2 linked regions of the Stratiformator vulcanicus genome follow. The main gene of each other region encodes a partner of the protein of the gene in region 2 in a complex. Links are inferred from orthologs where the notes say so. Each region holds a gene or a part of one and is shown on either strand. Other genes may lie near its edges. The genes, in order: Pan189_RS11540 and trxA.

What was found.
Region 1: the proteins of trxA (region 2) and Pan189_RS11540 are in contact, whole or in part, in a crystal structure (PDB 1F6M), measured with the Escherichia coli proteins. The link is inferred for Stratiformator vulcanicus from one-to-one orthologs.

The regions. Positions count from the first base shown.
Region 1 is NZ_CP036268.1:2,942,502-2,945,726, reverse strand. Bases 225-3,128 are described here. They hold Pan189_RS11540 (thioredoxin-disulfide reductase), read right to left. Parts: upstream 2,253-3,128; coding sequence 1,197-2,252; downstream 225-1,196. Other genes in these bases: panB (3-methyl-2-oxobutanoate hydroxymethyltransferase), read left to right, coding at 2,831-3,128; Pan189_RS11545 (M24 family metallopeptidase), read right to left, coding at 225-1,113. Also shown: more of Pan189_RS11545, read right to left, coding at 1-224; more of panB, read left to right, coding at 3,129-3,225.
Region 2 is NZ_CP036268.1:1,090,768-1,093,944, forward strand. What follows is about bases 187-3,042. They hold trxA (thioredoxin), read left to right. Parts: upstream 187-1,377; coding sequence 1,378-1,707; downstream 1,708-3,042. Other genes in these bases: Pan189_RS04135 (hypothetical protein), read right to left, coding at 187-1,103; Pan189_RS04145 (coiled-coil domain-containing protein), read left to right, coding at 1,883-3,042. Outside these bases: more of Pan189_RS04135, read right to left, coding at 1-186; more of Pan189_RS04145, read left to right, coding at 3,043-3,177. UniProt on the Escherichia coli protein: Participates in various redox reactions through the reversible oxidation of its active center dithiol to a disulfide and catalyzes dithiol-disulfide exchange reactions.

The sequences.
Region 1 (3,225 bases), 1.9 Mb from region 2 along the record:
GTTGAGCCGCTCTGCGCCGTCAGAAGTCACGAGGATATTGTGCTCGATGCGCATCCCCCCGACACCTTCGACGTAGACTCCCGGCTCCAAAGTGACGACGTCACCTTCGAGTAGTTCGTCGACACTTTCGGGCACGAGGATCGGGGGTTCGGGGTGACCCATGCCGAGGCCATGTCCGGCATGATGGGCCAGCGGACCAACGCCCGCTTCTTCAAGCGGTTTCGAGACGGTCTGGTAAATGTCGGCGCACTTGGCTCCGACAGCGATCGCTTTCTCACCCGCCTCCAGACCGGCGACACAGGCATCGAAGAGCTCCTGTTGGCGCTGGGTTGGCTCACCCACGGCGTACGTATTCGTGAAGTCGCTGCGGTAACCGTCGAGCATCACCGAATAGTCGACAATGAACAGGTCGCCTTCTTTGATGACATACTCGGTCGGCAGTCCACCCGCTTTCGGCTCAGCAGCGTTTGTCGCGCGAAAGTCACCGTAGACGATAGCGGCTCGCCCCGCCTCGGCGATCGCGGCCGATTGAATCTCGCGGTACACGTCGAGCTCGGAGACGCCCGGTCGAATCACCTCGCGTGCTCTGGCGTGTCCGGCATCGCCCGCCGCCATGCATTTTCGCAAGAGTACGATTTCATCGTCGTGCTTTGATCGCCGCAGCGTCCGCAAGATCGGCCCGACTTCGACACCCTCCAGAACGTTCGCGCTCTCAAGTAAGGGCACAATGCCGGCGGGTAACCAAGTCGATTCAATGACGCCCGATCGAGCTGTCAACTCCGGCGCGATCGATTTGACGGCCTCAAACAAAGCGTAATCGCGATTGATGACCGAATGCTTGTGGTCGTACCAATAGGTCAGTTGCTCGCGATCGACGTACGGTTCCGCGGATGCCGAACGGAAAGCGAAGTTATCGGCAAGAAGCGTCGCTCGCCCTTCCCGTTCCAAGAGCAAAATCCCGCGCTCTCCGAATGAAAAGCTGAGCGGCTGCACCCAGAAATTTGCCAAGTAATTCAAATGCCGCGGGTCGGCGATCAGAGCCCACTCGGCTTCGTCGGGGACTTCGTCCCAGAATCGTTTTCGACGTTCGAGGCAGCCATCTTTTGTCAGCATAATCAACCCGCTGAGGCAGTGTTCATTACAAGAATCAGCCGCACGCTCATCGCAAATTCAACGACTTGATGCCGTTGCCGAGGCTAATGAATTCCTTCGGCGGCCAGCCAGCGTTCCGCATCAAGGGCCGCCATGCATCCTGTGCCGGCCGCGGTCACCGCTTGGCGATATTGGTCGTCGGCGACATCCCCGGCGGCGAAAACACCTTCAACGTTGGTGTTCGTGCGGAACGGTTTGGTCCACACGACGTAGCCACTCTCAGACAGATCGACGTGACCTTTTAAGAACTCGGTATTGGGAGTGTGCCCGATCGCTGTGAACATGCCGGTCGCGTCGAGTTCTTCCGTCTTGCCCTCCTCGACCGTGCTTGCCAATCGAACTCCCGTGACGCCTTTGTCATCACTGCCGAGGACTTCCTCGACTTCCGAGTTCCACTTCACCTCGATCTTCGGATTGTTGAGGGCTCGCTCGGCCATGATTTTGCTGGCGCGAAACTCTTCGCGTCGGTGGATGATATAGACCTTCGACGCGTACTTCGTGAGAAAGGTCGCTTCTTCCATCGCGCTGTCGCCGCCACCGACGACCACCAGTGGATTCTCACGAAAGCGTGGTAATGCCCCATCGCAGACGGCACAGGCTGAGACGCCGTTGTTCTTGAACTTGTTTTCAGACTCCAAACCGAGCCAGTTGGCCCGTGCCCCAGTCGCGATGATGACCGATTCGGCTTCGACCGTTTCTCCGCTGAGCGTTTTGAGCTTGAAGGGGCGTTCCGAGAAATCGACGTCAACGACATCGTCGGTCATGACCTTCGTGCCGAAATTCTTCGCCTGCTTCCGCATGAGATTCATCAACTGCGGACCGGTAACCGTCTCTTGATGATCGAGGACCGGCACCTGATCCAGCTCGGCCTTGTCGAGTGAGCTCGAGAGGTAACCGCTCAACTCGCCCGCGGGAAAACCGGGATAGTTCTCGACTTCGGTCGTCAAAGCGAGCTGTCCCAAGGGCAACGTGCCTTGCACGTAGTTTTCTTGGGTCTGAGCCCCTTCGATGCACAGCGGTTTCAACTGCGCGCGGGACGTATAAATCGCCGCGGCCCAACCGGCCGGACCCGATCCGATGATGACTACCCGTTCTGCCACGTGCCGCTCCGTATTTTGCGCCGTTGTCAGCTCATTCCAAAGTCTCTGAGGCACGATAGCGGGGGCTTGAAAGTCCGGCAACTGACCGCCCGGCCGCAGGCGCTTCTCTGCGTCGGCGAGAGTCAGACGTTTTCCGGCATGGCGCAAAAAAAGGCGTCTCGAGGAACATCCTCGAGACGCCATTCCCATCCCGCTCGGACGAATGCGGGCCAAACTCCGCCGAACGGTGCTTAACTACCATGCACAAGCAATGCCTAATCCGTTTTCAAATTTGTGCTTCTACCTAACATACAGTGCGACAGGTGTTTGCGCCGATCGGCGTCCGAGTGATCTCTGACGACATTGGGTGACCCTGCCGTAAGTGTGGCGTTTTTGATCAGGCAATTTTGCTCAAACGGCAATATTGCACGATACCGCGGCTTAGTTGACGAGTGCGGACAGGTCGCGAACATGTCTTAGCGGCAAGCCGTCCCTTCTGGCGAACGCGCTCCGCGATCCTGAATTGAGAACCCGCAATGCCCGAGAAGCCCGACAGTTCGTCATCTAAGAGTAGCGAAGCCCCATCGCGGCGGTCGCGAATGACGGTTCCAAAATTCCGAGAAGCCAAAGGTCGGCGAAAACTCGCCATGCTGACGGCCTACGATGAACCACTGGCCCGTTTGTTCGATTCCGGCGGCGTCGACGCGATTCTCGTCGGCGACACGCTCGGGATGGTCGTGCAGGGCAAGTCGACGACACTGCCGGTTACATTGGATGAGATCATTTACCACGCAGAGATCGTGGCTCGGGCGACGCGTCGGGCCTTGGTTGTGGCCGACCTCCCATTCATGAGTTATCAGGTCGGCCCGAAAGACGCTCTGAGAAGCGCAGGACGTATCCTCAAGGAATCCGGCGCTGCCGCGGTCAAATTGGAGGGCGGACGCGAGCAGTCGGCAACGATCCGCGCGATTGCCGATGCAGGCATTCCTGTCAT
Region 2 (3,177 bases):
TGCAGGTCGTCTCCCATCGGAAACCCTTCCGGCAGGTCCGATGTCACGATGACAGCCGGATTCTGCTGGGAATCGTCGGTGTACATCCAAAGCTCATAGAGCGTTTCGATGCCGAATTCGTTCGTATCAGCCGGATAGCTGATCGCTTTGCGAACGTGGCCGATCAATTCGACGGCCCGGCCTTCATAGGCTTCGGGGTTACTAAAGATGTCGACAAAGCGACGAAATGGAGCTTCCGCTTCGGTGGTGCCCTTGTAGCGGGGATCGGCCGCGCGCCGTTGTTGAAGGTACATTCTCGCGGCGTCCTGAAAATTTTCGGCGTCCGCTTGCCCGGCCCGCTCGACGAGCAGGTAATACAAATCACGTTCGGCCGGTGCGATTCCGAGCGTGCGATGCCGGACGTTCGCCCACAGGCCGGGTTCGACACCGACTTGTGACGGCGGCGGGACTGCGAGCGGTTCAAACTCACTGGCGATGATGCCGGGTCGCGAGGGCTCGTCCGCTTCGGAACTGACCAGTTTGAAGAACAGGCCCGTCAACTTGAGCATCTGGCCCGGTTCGGGAGGAGCAGCATTCTCCGGAAGCAGAACGATCGCCTGACGCCCGGACGCTCCGCTCACGGTCAGAACAATCGCACCCTCTCCCGGGGAGTCGCGTTCGACGCGACCCCGCACATGAATCGGCCGACCGCGATAGGTCTTGGGATATCGGAGCATGTCGGCATAGGGAGAGAAATCGGCGGGCGAACCCGAGAAGACGTCGAGCCGTCGCTCGCGAAATTCCTCGGCCGCCTCCCGAAGTACTTCCGCAGATTGATCTTCCAACTCCGCAAACAGTTCGGCCCGTCCCTGCTCCTCTTCGGTCCGGAACAGCGGTGTGCGGTCTTCCACAGCGGCCCACGAGTCATCCGCCGTTTCTTCTGCGGTGTTTTCCTGTCCGACCGCCGTTGTGAGCGGGACGAACTGGCAGACCGCCAACACAATCAAGCTCGGACACATCCATCGCATCTGATGAATTCGCCAAGGGGAGAGCCGGACGAGAACCTTCGCTTGCCCGAACGTCGATCGAGCAACGCGACCTCGGAAACTTGGAAAGGTAGACATGGGCATGATTTCGGTGATTTTTGGGGGACGATCTCGGGCCATTCGCTCGACTGTCGAGGCTTGCCGACACGGCTCACGGCTCTGACGGATGTCAATGTTTTGCTTTGGCTTACAACAAATCTGCTCTGCGATAGCACGTTGACACGGCTGATACGATCTTTATAATCCGCGCGATTGCCGGATAGCGACCGTCTGTCGGGAGTTCGACGTACGTGACCTGACTGCTAACCGATCGGATTGTCCGCGGATTCCCCGCGGACCGGAAGGGTGAAACATGGCGGAAAATGTAATGGAGTTTACTGACTCGAACTTCGAGTCCGATGTCCTCTCGGCTGGTGAGCCGGTCCTCGTCGACTTCTGGGCCCCCTGGTGCGGTCCTTGCCGAATGCTCGCCCCGACCGTCGAGCAGATCGCCGACGAGTACTCGGGGCGCGTCCGCGTCGGCAAGGTCAACACCGACGAAAATCCCGCTGTCGCGTCGAAGCACAACATCAGCTCGATTCCGACGGTGATGCTGTTCAAGGGTGGCGAGGTCGTTGAGACGTCAATCGGTGTTGCGCCGAAAGAGAAGCTGTCGACCATGATCGACAACCACCTCAGCTGATTGAAGCCTTTGGAAATATTGAAGCACGAACGGCCGCGGAGAAACGGTGATGTCTCTCGCGGCCGGTTGCCGGATCGGCAGGATGCTGATCGAGAAGATTGAGTGCCGGCTGGTCAAGGTCGCTCGCGACTGCGACTGTCGGCTTCGTTGACTTTCAGGGAACGGAATCCCTTTCATGGCTCGCTCCAGCGGTAACGCGCCCGATTATTCGCGCGACCTTGATCACAGTCACGCGGCGCATTTCCGGTTTGATCTGGAAGAGCCCGAGCCGATCGGATCATCGCCGTCGGCCTCCGGTCGCCCGATTTCCGACGCCGAGCTGCGTCGCCGCGAACAAGCCGTTATTGAGCAACTCTCTCTGCTGGAGCAGGAGCAGCGGCGATTCCGACTTGAGTACCAAAGCACGATCGACGAACGCGGTCGGCACGAAGCACGGATGAAGTCGGCCGAACTCGACCTGAAACGCCGCTCCGACGAACTCGATGAGAAGTTCGCGCGATGCGATGAGTTTCTGACGCAGGTCGAACAGCAGCAGCGCGCCCTCGAAGAGGAGCGACGCCGGCTCGACGAAGAACGGGACGCCGCCGCTCAGGATGCCGAGCAGCACGCCACCGAAAGTCTCGAAGAACAGAAGAAGCGGCTCGAAGCGGAACTGAAAGCTGAAACAGCGGCCGAACGCGAAGAGCTGCGTGCTCGAAAGGACGAACTCGATCGGAAAATTGCGGAGCAGGATTCGTTTCGCGAGAAGGCCCTCGCCGAACTCAGGCAGGGCTGGGACTCCGAGCGGGCCGAACTGCGACGGCAATTGACTTCGAAGCTGATCGAAGAATTGGATGCCGATCGAAAGTCACTTGTCGAGGAACGAGAGCGATTCGAAGCCCGCTGCGCTGCCGAGCGTGGCGAGTTGGAACATGAGCGTGAATTGCAGGATCGGGCCCTGCAGCAGTCCGTTCAGGAGGTGGAGCGTCTCAAAGCCACCGCCGCCCATCAGGCCCGCGAGGCCCGCGCTGAACTTGACGTGGAACTGCAGCAGCTCCGCGATCAAGCCGAGGCCGAGTTGCAGGCTGATCGGAATCAGTGGCAGGAGGACCGCGATCGCTTCGAGGAGACCGTCAAACTGAAGTATGCGGAAGAAGCCGAGCAGATTCAGAAGGACCGCGAAGAATTCGAGCAATACCGGTCCGCCGAGCTGGAACGTCTCGAGTCGGAGCGGCAATCGTCACGGGAGCAAATTGCCGAAGAGCGTGAACGCTGGCACGAAGAACACGCGACCGAGACCTCGAAGCTCGAACAACGCCTCGCCGAAGTCGACACGTTCGTTGATGAAACCGAGCGGCAGGTCGGCGAATGCCGGGCGAAAGCCGAAGCGGAGATCGCGGAACAGCGGCAACGTGCCCAGGCCGAACTCGATGCCGCTCGCTCGGAGCAGGACGAGGAACTGGCCGACCGGCGAGCCGCATTCGAACGCGA